Regions from separate parts of the Streptomyces sp. NBC_00094 genome, predicted to be linked through region 1. Evidence: riboswitches for the same ligand, from Rfam matches in the RefSeq annotation. Region 1 holds a riboswitch; each other region holds the start of a gene.

The links. Region 1 has a riboswitch for ZMP and ZTP ahead of OG580_RS34640 (bifunctional 5,10-methylenetetrahydrofolate dehydrogenase/5,10-methenyltetrahydrofolate cyclohydrolase). Riboswitches for the same ligand answer to the same signal wherever they lie in the genome.
Region 2: linked by a shared signal. The riboswitch ahead of OG580_RS02645 (phosphoribosylaminoimidazolecarboxamide formyltransferase) and the one ahead of OG580_RS34640 (bifunctional 5,10-methylenetetrahydrofolate dehydrogenase/5,10-methenyltetrahydrofolate cyclohydrolase) in region 1 are both predicted to bind ZMP and ZTP.
Region 3: linked by a shared signal. The riboswitch ahead of glyA (serine hydroxymethyltransferase) and the one ahead of OG580_RS34640 (bifunctional 5,10-methylenetetrahydrofolate dehydrogenase/5,10-methenyltetrahydrofolate cyclohydrolase) in region 1 are both predicted to bind ZMP and ZTP.

What each region holds. Positions count from the first base shown of each region.
Region 1 is NZ_JAPEMB010000001.1:7,864,125-7,868,449, forward strand. It holds partial or broken gene OG580_RS34635 (GAF domain-containing protein) at 1-750, opposite strand, end outside; ZMP/ZTP riboswitch at 1,073-1,181, shown strand; gene OG580_RS34640 (bifunctional 5,10-methylenetetrahydrofolate dehydrogenase/5,10-methenyltetrahydrofolate cyclohydrolase) at 1,210-2,064, shown strand; gene OG580_RS34645 (hypothetical protein) at 2,309-3,181, shown strand; gene OG580_RS34650 (SWF or SNF family helicase) at 3,162-4,325, opposite strand, start outside.
Region 2 is NZ_JAPEMB010000001.1:589,733-594,057, reverse strand. It holds gene OG580_RS02650 (glycosyl hydrolase family 8) at 1-410, shown strand, start outside; gene OG580_RS02645 (phosphoribosylaminoimidazolecarboxamide formyltransferase) at 420-1,577, opposite strand; ZMP/ZTP riboswitch at 1,612-1,706, opposite strand; gene OG580_RS02640 (glyceraldehyde-3-phosphate dehydrogenase) at 1,802-3,247, opposite strand; gene OG580_RS02635 (BTAD domain-containing putative transcriptional regulator) at 3,383-4,325, shown strand, end outside.
Region 3 is NZ_JAPEMB010000001.1:4,986,806-4,991,130, reverse strand. It holds gene OG580_RS22215 (RNA polymerase sigma factor) at 42-626, shown strand; gene OG580_RS22210 (hypothetical protein) at 619-1,434, shown strand; gene glyA (serine hydroxymethyltransferase) at 1,594-2,862, opposite strand; ZMP/ZTP riboswitch at 2,941-3,031, opposite strand; gene rocD (ornithine--oxo-acid transaminase) at 3,142-4,325, shown strand, end outside.

The DNA.
Region 1 (4,325 bases):
GGTGACCGACTCGTCCTCGTACAGCAGTGTCAGGAGCTCGTCGCCGCCCACCCCCTCCGGGCGGTGCGCGAGGACCACCAGGATCTCGCTGTGACGGCGGGACAGACGGACCCTCCGCCCGGCCATCGAGACCACCGCCTCGTCGCGACCGAGCGCGGAGAGTCGGAGCCGGCCCGCCTGCGCGGGCGGCCCGAGCAGCGCCAGCTGGGACTCGGCCGCGCGCGCCACGGCCTGGACGAAGCCGAGGCTGTGCGGGTGCGCGAGCCGCTCCCCGCCCGTGATGTCGACCGCCCCGAGCACGCGCCCGCTGTACGGGTCGTGCACGGGAGCGGCGGCGCACGTCCACGCCCGCACCGGCCGCCGGAAGTGCTCGGTGGCCACGACCTGCACCGGCCGGTCGACGGCGATCGCCGTGCCGGGCGCGTTCGTCCCGGCCGCCGACTCCGACCAGCGGGCCCCGGCCACGAAGTTCATCGCGCGGGCCTGGCGCAGGGTTGTCGGATGGCCCTCCACCCAGAGCATCCGCCCGGCGGCGTCACACACCGCGAGCAGATGCTCCCCGTCCGTCGCGTACGCCCCCATCAGCTCCCGGATCACCGGCATCGCCGCCGCCAGCGGATGACCGTCCCGGTGCGCGGCCAGCTCGTCCTCGTCCAGCTCGACCCGGGCCTCGCCCTCCTGGCTCACCCTTGCCCGTACGGAACGGCGCCAGGAGGCGGCGACCAGAGGCCGCATCGGATCCGGGCGGCCGGGATCGCGGTTGGGGTGGGGTTGGGGGCCGGGCCCGCCGTCGCGGCCGGGGCTATGGCTGTGGTCGCGGTCAGGGCTTGGGCTTGGGCTGGGGTCGCGGTCGCGGTCAGGGGCGGCACCTGCCCTCGCCCCCTCCGTCGACTCCGCACGGCCCCGACCCACTGTCCCTGCCACCCACGCATCGCTCAACTCGGCCTCCCCGTCGAGGTCGTCCTGCACGTCGGGCTCATCGTCGTGCGCACCCGGGCCGCCGACAAGCGCCCCGGCAGCCCGGCATATGCACCCTGTCCGGGACCCGCCCCCGGCCCCTCACGTACAGTGGGGCTCGGGCCGTGACTGGCGCTTGAGGTGGATCACCACCGGGGAGCGGCCCCGGTGGACCGCACCCGATCGGGGCGGCCGTGCCGCTGCCGTGCGCCTGGGCGAACCATCCGTCAGAGACGACGCCCAGGAGCAGCAATGTCCACCAGCACCGCCACCCTCATGGACGGCACCGCCCTCGCCCGCCGTACGGTCGAGGAGACCGCCGCCCGCGCCGCCGAGGTCACCCGCCGCACCGGCGTCACGCCGTGCCTCGCGACCGTGCTGGTCGGCGCCGACCCGGCATCCGTGACCTACGTGAAGATGAAGCAGAACCGCTGCGCGAAGGCCGGAATCCGCTCCAGGCACGTCGAACTGCCCGCCGCCACGACGACCGAGGAGCTCGTCGCCGCGATCACCGCGCTGTCGGAGGACCCCGAGGTCCACGGCATCCTGCTCCAGCACCCGGTCGGCCCGCACATCGACGAGCGCGCCGCCTTCGAGGCCATCGCCCCCGAGAAGGACGTCGACGGCGTCACCATGGCCTCGTTCGCCGCCATGGGCTTCGGGCTGCCCGGCTTCGTCTCCTGCACGCCCGGCGGCATCATGCGCCTCCTCGACGCGTACGAGGTCGAGCTGAGCGGCAAGCGGGCCGTCGTCGTCGGCCGCAGCGCGATCCTCGGCAAGCCGGCCGGTCTCCTCCTCCTCGGCCGCGACGCCACCGTCACGTACTGCCACTCCCGTACCCAGGAGCTCTCCTCCGTCATCCGCGAGGCCGACATCCTGGTGGCCGCCGTCGGCAAGCCCGCCTTCATCAAGGGCGAGGACATCAAGCCGGGCGCCGTCGTCATCGACGCCGGTTACAACCCGGGCAACATCGGCGACGTCGACTTCGCGTCCGCCGCCGAGCGCGCCTCCCTCATCACCCCGGTCCCCGGCGGTGTCGGCCCCATGACGATCGCCGTGCTGCTCGCCCAGACGGTCGAGGGCGCTGAGCGCCAGCTGGGTCTGTAGGAGCGGGGCCGTAGGGAAAGGGGAGGGCATTGTCCGGGCATGCTCGGACAATGTGTCATCGGTGATGGTCACGATTCCGTACAGGCCTTGGCCAACGGTCCCGGATCACTCGCCACACGGCCGTCGACAGGGAACCCTGGTCCCTGTGCCGCACCAACCGACCGTCAGCCCGCCGCCGGACTCCGGGCCTGGCGCGTCCGGCCCGGACGATGCCCCGTTCTCGTCAGGCCCGACGAACGCCTCCGTGTTCGTGTCCGCGCCCCACTCCGCCGAGCGGGCCGCCGGCGTGGCGTGGCCGCGTGTCGTGCGCCTCGGGGCGCCCCGGCCCGGGCCTGCCGCGCGCCGCGCGCGGTGGTTCGGCGTCCCGCTCGTCCCGCTGCTCCTCGCCGCCCTGGTCGTGGGCGGCTTCACGGCCGTCGGCGGCTGGGGCGACCACGAAGGAGCCGCCTACGGGGAGCCGGGGGGCGGCCCGGAGGCCGTACCGGCCCCGGCCGTCACCGAGCAGGACGCCGCGGGGACGCGTACCCCGAAGGCCGACGCGCCGCCGACCGGCGCGCCGGTGACGGGCACTCCCGCGGGCGACACGCCGACGAATACGCCGACGAGCACGCCCGAGGGCGGCGCGACGGCCGCGGCGACGGAGAAGGGCTCCGACCCGCAGCAGGGGGAGAGCGCCTCGCCGGACTCCTCCCGTACCCCGAGCACCGCCCCTGCCACGACCAGGCCGGCGGCCTCCACGGCACCGACGGGCACGCGGCCGCCCGCCCGGCCCGTCTCCTTCGAGGCGCTGCGCGTCGGCGACTGCTTCGACATCGACCGCGACACGCCGGGCACCGCCCTCCGCCGCTCCTGCAACACGCCGCACGACGCCGAGCTCGTCGCCCGGCCACGCCTGACCGGTTCCTACGCCGACGACCAGCGGGTGCGCGAGGCGGCGACGGAACTCTGCCGCGTGCCGCTGCGCGACAAGGCCGCCCTGCAGCCGCTCGGCACGCGGTGGACGACCTTCGTCCAGTACCCCTACCGCACCAGCTACCTGCTGGGCTCGGACACCGCCGCCTGCAGCCTGGCCGCCCGTTCCGCGAGCGGCGACAAGCTCACCGCCCGCCTCCGGTAGCGCCCCCGGCCCGGGTGGTCCCGAAGCTCCCGCCGGCCCCGCCGGCCGGCGCGGTGTCGGTCGCCAGCGCCGCCGCCAGGGCAGACGCCGGGTCGCGGTCCGCCGGGCCCGCGGGGGACCAGCGGGCGCCGGCCTTGCGGTACGGCCACCAGCGGCCGTCCGTCCCGAGGCGCAGCTGCGCCTCGGCGCCCACCACGGTCCAGCGCGCACCGGCCGTCCGTCGCAGCACGGGCCGCTCGTCGTCCTCCCAGGCCTCCGCGAGCCGCGCCGCCGCGCGGGCGAGGGTCTCGGCGTCCGGCGTCCACTCCTCCTCCAGTACGGCGAGGGCGGCGCTGCCCCCGAACCGCCACGCGCGCGTGGCCACGTCCAGCTCCGCCCGCGTCCTGCCCGAACCGACGGCGAGCCGCGCCGCGATCCAGGACTCGGGGGAGCCCGCCGCGAGCCGCGCCGCGTCCTGAGCGACCGTCAGCGACGGCTCCACGGACTCCGGCCCGCCGAAGCCACCGGCCGACGACACGCCCCGGTCGGGAACGGCCGGTGCGCCGCCTGCCCCGAGGACCGCGACCAGCATCCGGTGGGCGCGTGCCGCCGCGTCCCTCGCGAGGTACTCCAGCGCCGTCGGGTCGACCCCGGGCTCCGGCTCCGTCTCCGTGTCCAGGGACGGCGGTTCGCCCGGCGCGGACGGGGCCGGCGCGGGAGCGGGGAGGGGCGGCAGGATGTCGCGCGCGGCGTACGCCTCCGCCGCCGACACGCCCGGCAGACCGCCCGGACCCTCCGGCCCGGCCTCCGCCCGTCCGCCGGGTGCCGAAGGCACCGCGGCCCGCCGCGCGCTGCGCTCCTGGAGCTGGTCGAGGAGGGTCCGTTCGCCGCGCCCCCGCATCAGCAACAGCACGAAGGGGTCCTCGTCGAGCAGCCGTGCCACCTGGTAGCAGAGCGCCGAGGTGTGCGGACAGTGGTCCCACGCCTCGCACCCGCACTCCGGATCGAGATCGCCGATCCCGGGCAGCAGATCGAGACCGGCCACCGCCGCGTCCTCCACCAGGTGCGGCGGCATCTCGCGTTCGAGGAGCGCCGCGATGTGCCCCGCGCTGTCCACGGCCAGGTCGAGCAGCCGCTCCCACTCCTCCTCCGAGAACTCCCGCAC
Region 2 (4,325 bases), 7.3 Mb from region 1:
CCAAGCCCGCCCCGGGCCAGGTCCTGGAGGACCCCAACGACGGCGCGTACTGGTGGAACGCCTGTCGTACCCCGTGGCGCATCGCCGACGACGCCGTGACCAGCGGGGACGCCACGTCGCTCGCCGCCGCACGGAAGCTGAACACCTGGATCAAGACGAAGACCGGCGGCGACCCGAACAAGATCGCCATCGGCTACAAGCTCAACGGCACCCAGATCTCGGCGGGCAGCGAGGCGGCCTTCTTCGCCCCGTTCGCCGTGGCGGCCATGACGGACCCGGGCAGCCAGGCATGGCTGGACGCCCTCTGGAACAAGATGCTGGCCACGCCGGTCGACACGAGCAGCTACTTCTCGGCCAGCATCCAGCTCCAGGTCATGATCACGGCCTCCGGGAACCACTGGGTCCCGTAAGCGCGCCGATCAGTGGTGGAAGAGCCTCAGCCCGGTGCGCGCGAGCGTGATCCCGTGCTCGCGGCAGGCGTCCTCCACGTCGGTGGAGCGGATCGACCCGCCGGGTTCGGCGACGGCGGTGACGCCGTGCCGGCGCGCGTGGTCGACGTTGTCCCGGAAGGGCAGCGCGCCGTCCGAGGCGAACGCCACCCCGGTCAGCTCCGCGAGCCACTCGGTGCGCTGCCGGTCGGTGAGGTCGGGGGCGGGCACGGACAGGGCCCCGGACAGGCGCTCGCGCTCGTCCGGGGTGAGGTCGCCCTCGACGAACCGGATCTGCCAGTTGATCCGGTCCTGGCGGCGGACACCGGGCCGGAAGGCGAGCGCGCGGACGGCGGGGTGGCGGCGCAGCCACCACGTGTCGGTCTTCGCGCCCGCCAGCCGGGTGCAGTCCACCCGGGACTGCTGCCCGGCGCCGATCCCGAGCGTCGCCCCGCCGCGTACGTAACAGACCGAGTTGGACTGGGTGTAGCGCAGCACCGCCAGTCCGAGCAGGAGGTCCTCCGAGGCCGCCGTCGTGAGCTCACCGCACACGACGTCGTCCAGGAGCGCGGGGGAGAGCGGTACGTCGTCGCGCTGCTGCGTCAGCCGCACACCGAACACCTCCCGGGCCTCCTGGCCCGGCGGGGTGAAGGTCTCGTCGGCTTCCATGACCAGGAAGCGGCCGCTCTTCTTCCGGCTGAGGGTCTCGACGGTGCCGGGAGCGTAGCCGGGGGCGATGACACCGTCGCAGACCACCCGGGTCAGCAGCTCGGCGAGTTCGGCGTCGACCGGGTGCGAGACGGCGGCGAAGTCGCCGTACGAGGACTTCGGATCGGCGTCACGGGCCCGGAGATAGGCGCTGGTGAGCGCACCGACACGGTCGCGGTCGACGCCGTACAGCTCGGCGGTCACCTCGTCGACGGGGCCGGCCACCGCCGCCCCGGCCGGCGAGACGTGCTTGAAGGAGGCGGCGGCCGGCCGTCCGAGGACGGCGCTCGCCTCCCGTACCAGCTGCCAACTGTTCAGCGCGTCCAGCAGGTTGATGTAGGACGGGCTGCCGTTCACCACCCTGACCGGCAGGTTCCCGGGCACCACCGGCGCGGTGGTCGCCACCAGCTGCTGGGGATTGATGCCGTAACGCAGTTCCATCTCAAGACCTCCTGGGTCAGCGGGACATCACTGACGCAGGCGCCCAGGCGGTCGACGCTCACGCGGGAACAGCGGGATCAACTGCCGCTCCCCGGTGGTGATCCACCTTCGCCAGTCGCGGCGGGCACGATGCTACCCGCACGACGGAAACGCCGCGCGCCGCACCTCCCGTACGGGACGTGCGGCGCGCGGTCGTGCGGTGGTGAGCTCGGGAATCCCGAGGATCAGACCGCCGGGACCGGGAAGGTCGGGTACTCCACGCCGGAGACGTGCTGGACGACCCGGATGACCTGGCACGAGTAGCCGAACTCGTTGTCGTACCACAGGTAGAGGATCGCGTTGTCGCCGTCGACCTTGGTCGCGCCGGCGTCCACGATCGACGCGTGGCGCGAGCCGACGAAGTCCATCGAGACGGCGTCGGGGGCCGTGGTGAAGTCGATCTGGCGCTTCAGCGGCGAGTGCAGCGAGACGTCGCGGAGGTACTCCAGGACCTCCTCGCGGGTGGTCTCGCGGCCGAGGCGCAGGCTCAGGATCGCGATCGAGACGTCCGGAACCGGCACGCGGATGGAGCTGCCGGTGATCGGGGCCTTGAGGTCCGGCAGGGCCTTGGCGACGGCCGAGGCGGCACCGGTCTCGGTGATCACCATGTTCAGCGGCGCGGAACGGCCACGGCGGTCGGCCTTGTGGTAGTTGTCCAGGAGGTTCTGGTCGTTCGTGAACGAGTGGACCGTCTCCACGTGGCCGCGCAGCACGCCGTACTCGTCGTCCATGGCCTTCAGCGGCGGGACGATCGCGTTGGTGGTGCAGGAGGCGCAGGACAGGATCTTCTCGTCCGGCTTGACCGTCTCGTGGTTGACGCCGTGCACGATGTTCGGCACGTCACCCTTGCCGGGCGCGGTCAGGACGACCTTGTCGATGCCGGGGCGCAGGTGCTTGGAGAGGCCCTCGCGGTCCCGCCACTTGCCGGTGTTGTCGATCAGGATGGCGTTGTCGATGCCGTACGCCGTGTAGTCGACCTCGGACGGGTCGTTGGCGTAGATCACCTTGATCGTGTTGCCGTTGGCGACGATCGTGCTGCTCGCCTCGTCGACCGTGATCGTGCCCTGGAACTGACCGTGGATGGAGTCGCGGCGCAGCAGCGAGGCGCGCTTCACGAGGTCCTGCTCGCCACCGCCACGGACGACGATCGCGCGGAGGCGCAGACCGTTGCCGGAACCGGCCTTCTCGATGAGGAGGCGGGCGACGAGGCGGCCGATGCGGCCGAAGCCGTACAGGACGACGTCGCGGCCGTCACGGCGCTCGATCTTGTTCTCGCCGGTGGCGCCGGCGACGGCCTCGGCGGTGAACTCGGCCACGGAGAGACCGCGGTCGTCGGTCTTGTAGTCCGCGGCCAGCACGCCGATGTCGATCTGGCACGGGCCCAGGTCGAGCGTCGTGAGCGTCTGGAGGAACGGAAGCGTCTCGGTGACCGAGAGCTCCTCGCCGTCGATCTGCCGGGCGAAGCGGTGGGTCTTGAGGATGCTGACCACCGACTTGTTCACCAGGGAGCGGCTGTGGACCAGGACGGTGACGTCCTGCTCCCGGTGCAGCTTCCCGATGATCGGGATCATCGACTCCGCGATCTCCTCGCGGTTCTTCCAGCTGGTGAACGAGTCGTCATTGACAGTCACAAGTTTATCTTTCGAGCTAGGCGGCGCTCATATGGTAACCCCCGGCCGCTTTGATCAATCAAGGGGGGGCCGAACCGTACGATGGACGGCGCCGGGATCCGCCGCAGGGCGGGCCCGTCTACCGGATGCGGGGGCATGGTGGTGAAGTTCGGACTGCTCGGTTCGCTCGTGGTCCACGACGGTACGGAACCGCGACCCGTGACCGGCCCCAAGGTCCGCGTCCTCCTCGCCGCCCTGCTCCTCGGCGCCGGGCACACCGTCCCGAAGGACACCCTCAAAGCGGCGCTCTGGGGCGACTCGCTACCGGCCAGCGCCGACGCCTCCCTCGCCAACCACCTCACCCGGCTGCGCAGGGTCCTCGCCACCGTGGACGGGCCCCCGGCCGGAGCCGCCCCCACCGACGCCGGGACCGGAGGGCGCCTGCTCACCGTGGCCCCCGGCTACCGGCTGCTCGTCCACGAGGGCGAGCTCGACGCGGACGTCTTCGAGACCCGGATACGGGCCGCGGGCCACGCCCACGAGCAGGAGGACTGGGAGGGCGTCCTCCGGGAGACCGCCGGGGCGATGAGCCTGTGGCGCGGTACGCCCCTGGCGGACCTGGCGCCCTTCTCCGAGACCGGTGGACCCGCGCTCCGCGTCCACCAGCTCGTGGAAGCGCGCCTCCAGGCCCTGGAGTGGGGCTGCGACGCCGAGCTCCACCTGGGACGGCACCAGGACCTGATCCCGCGGCTGACCTCCCTGGCGGCCGAGCACCCGCTGCGCGAGGGGTTCCACCAGCGGCTCATGCTGGCCCTGCACAGAGCCGGCCGGCAGGCCGAGGCCTTCGCCGTCTTCCACCGACTGCGCCGGAACCTGGTCGACGAGCTCGGTACGGAGCCGGGGGCCGCCGTCCAGCAGGCCCACCAGGAGGTACTGGCGGGAGCCCCGCACCCCCGCACCCGCCCCCGTCCGCGCCCCCGCCCGGAACCGGCGCGTCCACCCTTCCAACTGCCCCACGAGGGAGATTCCTTCACCGGCAGGGAGTCCGAGGTGGCGACCCTGCGAGCGCTGCTCGACGCGACGGCGGGCACCGGGGGCG
Region 3 (4,325 bases), 2.9 Mb from region 1:
AGGTGTGGGAACCGATCCCCGACTGCCGGTGTATCAAAGGTGTGAGGACGCGGGAGGGGGGCCTGGTCGACGACGAGGCCGTGGTGATCGCACGGGTGCGCGCCGGAGAGCCGGAGGCGTACGCGGAGCTGGTCCGCGCCTACACGGCGGTGGCGCTGAGGGCGGCCGTGGCGTGCGGCGCGGGCCCGGAGGCCGAGGACGTGGTGCAGCAGGCGTTCTTCAAGGCGTACCAGGCGCTGGGGCGTTTCGAGGAGGGCGCGGCGTTCCGGCCGTGGCTGCTGCGGATCGTCGTCAATGAGACCAGGAACACAGTGCGCTCGGCGGGTCGGCAGCGGGCCGTCGCGGGGCGGGAGGCGGACCTGCTCGGGGGCGAGCCGCGGATACCGGAGTCGGCGGATCCGGCGGTCGCGGCGGAGGAGCGGGAGCGGAGCCGGCGGCTCTTCGACGCGTTGGACGGCCTCTCCGAGGACCATCGGCGGGTGGTGATCCACCGCTATCTGCTGGAGCTGGACGAGGGGGAGACCGCGGAGGCCCTGGGCTGGCCGAGAGGGACGGTGAAGTCGCGGCTGAGCCGGGCGCTGAAGAAGCTGGGACGCGTGCTGGAGGGAGGTGAGGGGCGTGGCTGAGGAGGAGCGCGGGGTGGAGGAGCGCGGGTCTTCCACCGAGGGGCTGCCGGAGGAGCTGCGGGGGCTCGGGCGGCGGCTGCGACTGCCGGACGTGGACGGCGAGTCCATGGCCGAGCGGGTGCTCGCGCAGCTGCTCGCCGAGCACGTCCCGACACCGTCCGTGCCGGTCCGGCGGCGACGGTGGGCCTGGGTGCGCGAGCGGTGGCGCGCGCTGGTGGCGGGCCTGACCGGGGTGCTGATCGTGCTGGTGCTCACCCCTCCCGTGCGGGCGGCGGTGGCGGACTGGTTCGGCTTCGGCGGGGTCTCCGTGCGGTACGAGGCGGACGGCGGCCACGCGCCGGCCGCCGGGGTGGTGCCGGGCTGCCCCGACCCGGTGGCCCTCACGGAGGCCGGGCGAAGAGCCGGGTTCGAGCCGGTGATACCCCGCTCCCTCGGCTCGCCGGACGCGGTCGCGGTGACCGGGTCGGCCGAGGGGGGCCGGGCGGTGATCAGCCTCTGCTGGCGCGACGGGGAGCGGACGGTCCGGCTGGACGAGTTCCCGGCCCGTCTCGACATCGGCTTCGCCAAGGAGGTCAGGACGCAGCCGCGGTGGGTGGACCTCCCGGACGGCGCCCAGGGGTACTGGTTCGCGGCGCCGCACCTGCTGACCTTCCCGCTGACGGACGGGACGGGCTCGGTGTGGACCCACGAGGTCCGTACGGCGGGCCCCACGCTCCTCTGGACGAGGAACGGGGGCGCGCTCACCTTCCGCCTGGAAGGCATACCGGACCCGGAGGAGGCCCGGCGGACGGCGGAGTCGACCGGCTGACGGGCCGGGTCACGCGGACCGGACCGCGCCGGGCCCGGACCGGGTCACGTCGGACCGGGTCGGGTCACGCCGGACCGGACCGCGTCGGACCGGACCGGGTCACGTCCGCCCGGGTCGCGTCCGCCCGGGTCGGGTCCGCCCGGGTCGGGTCGGGTCAGGTCAGGTCGGGAGGCCCGGGGCCGGGTAGGTGGAGAGGAGGTCGGCGACCTCCTTGCGGATGAGGCCGAGCGTTTCCTCGTCGCCCGTGCCTGCGGCGGCGACACCGCGGTCGATCCACTCCGCGACCTGGGCCATGTGCTCCGTACCGAGACCACGGGAGGTGAGGGAGGGGGTGCCGATGCGGACGCCGGAGGGGTCGAAGGGCTTCCGGGGGTCGTACGGGACGGTGTTGTAGTTGACGACGATCCCCGCCCGGTCGAGGGCCTTCGCGGCGATCTTGCCCGGGACCTGCTTGGGCGTGAGGTCCATCAGGATCAGGTGGTTGTCGGTGCCGCCGGAGACCAGGTCGAAGCCGCGGGCGAGGAGTGCCTCGGCGAGGGCCTTGGCGTTGGCGACGACGGCGTGGGCGTAGTCACGGAAGGAGGGCTGGGCCGCCTCGCGGAGGGCGACGGCGATGGCCGCGGTGGTCTGGTTGTGCGGGCCGCCCTGGAGGCCGGGGAAGACGGCCTTGTCGAGGGCCTTGGCGTGCTCCTCGCGGGACATCAGCATCGCGCCGCGCGGGCCGCGCAGGGTCTTGTGGGTGGTCGTGGAGATCACGTCGACGTGCGGGACCGGGGACGGGTGGGCGCCGCCCGCGATGAGGCCGGCGATGTGGGCGACGTCGGCGACGAGCACGGCGCCTGCCTCGCGGGCGATCTCGCCGAAGGCGGCGAAGTCGATCGTGCGGGGCAGCGCGGTGCCGCCGCAGAAGATCACCTTCGGGCGTTCCCTGAGGGCGATCTCGCGGACCTCGTCGAGGTCGATGAGGCCCGTGTCCTGGCGTACGCCGTACTGGACGCCCCGGAACCACTTGCCGGTGGCGGAGACGCCCCAGCCGTGGGTGAGGTGACCGCCCATCGGCAGGGCCATGCCCATGACGGTGTCGCCGGGCTCGGCGAAGGCGAGGTAGACGGCGAGGTTGGCCGGGGAGCCGGAGTAGGGCTGGACGTTGGCGTGGTCGACGCCGAAGAGCGCCTTGGCGCGCTCGACGGCGAGGGTCTCGACCCGGTCGATGTTCTGCTGGCCCTCGTAGTAGCGGCGGCCGGGGTAGCCCTCGCTGTACTTGTTCTGGAGGACGGTGCCGGAGGCTTCGAGGACGGCGGCGGAGACGTAGTTCTCGCTGGGGATGAGGCGGAGGGTCTCGCCCTGGAGCCGTTCCTCGGCGCCGACGAGGGCGGCGAGTTCGGGGTCGGCCGTGGCGAGGGCGGGGTGCTGCTGGGGCGTGGTCACGATGGTGTCCTCCGGGCGTTGCGGCGGGTCCCGGGACACTGCGGTGAGAGGCGCGGCGCCACGCGGGACTGTCGGGTCCCGTGACGCCCAGGCGAGCGGCGCCTCGTGTGGTCTGCCGCGCACGGCTCCCCCGGGGTCGCTTCCCCGTACGCCAGTCGCCGTGCGTGTTTCCAGACTAGCGGGCGCGCCGTCGTCGAGGTTTCCACGTCCGGCATACGAGCGACGATAAGAAGGGGAGCCACGAGCCACCCCATGAGCCGCAGGACGAACGGAGATCCCGTGTCGAGAACGCAAGACGCGATCGCTTCCGCGGAGGCGCACAGCGCTCACAACTACCACCCCCTTCCGGTCGTCGTCGCCTCGGCGGACGGGGCCTGGATGACCGATGTCGAGGGGCGCCGCTATCTGGACATGCTCGCCGGGTACTCGGCGCTCAACTTCGGGCACGGCAACCGGCGGCTGATCGAGGCCGCGAAGGCGCAGCTGGAGCGCGTGACGCTCACCTCGCGCGCCTTCCACCACGACCGCTTCGCCGAGTTCTGCACGCAGCTCGCGGAGTTGTGCGGCAAGGAGGCGGTGCTGCCGATGAACACGGGGGCGGAGGCGGTCGAGACGGCCGTGAAGACCGCCCGGAAGTGGGGGTACGAGGTGAAGGGCGTGCCGGACGGGCACGCGAAGATCGTGGTCGCGGGGAACAACTTCCACGGCCGGACGACGACGATCGTCAGCTTCTCCACGGACCACGAGGCGCGCGACCACTTCGGCCCGTACACGCCGGGGTTCGAGATCGTTCCGTACGGGGACCTGACGGCGCTCGACGCCGCGGTCACCGAGAACACGGTGGCGGTGCTGCTCGAACCGATCCAGGGCGAGGCGGGTGTCCTGGTGCCGCCGGCCGGCTATCTGCCGGGCGTCCGGGAGCTGACGCGGCGGCGGAACGTGCTGTTCATGGCGGACGAGATCCAGTCGGGCCTCGGCCGGACGGGCAGGACGTTCGCGTGCGAGCACGAGGGCGTGGTGCCGGACGTGTACATCCTGGGGAAGGCGCTGGGCGGCGGGGTGGTGCCGGTGTCGGCGGTGGTCGCCGACCGTTCGGTGCTCGGGGTGTTCCGGCCGGGCGAGCACGGGTCGACCTTCGGCGGGAATCCGCTGGCCTGCGCGGTGGCCCTGGAGGTGATCGCGATGCTGCGGACGGGCGAGTTCCAGGAGCGGGCGACGGAGCTGGGCGAGCACCTCCACTCCGAGCTGGGGCTGCTGGTGGGCGGCGGCGCGGTGGAGGCGGTGCGCGGACGCGGCCTGTGGGCCGGGGTGGACATCGCCCCGGCCCGGGGCACGGGCCGGGAGATCTCGGAGAAGTTGATGGAGCGGGGGGTCCTGGTGAAGGACACCCACGGCTCGACGATCCGGATCGCGCCGCCGCTGGTCATCTCGAAGGAGGACCTGGACTGGGGCCTCGAACAGCT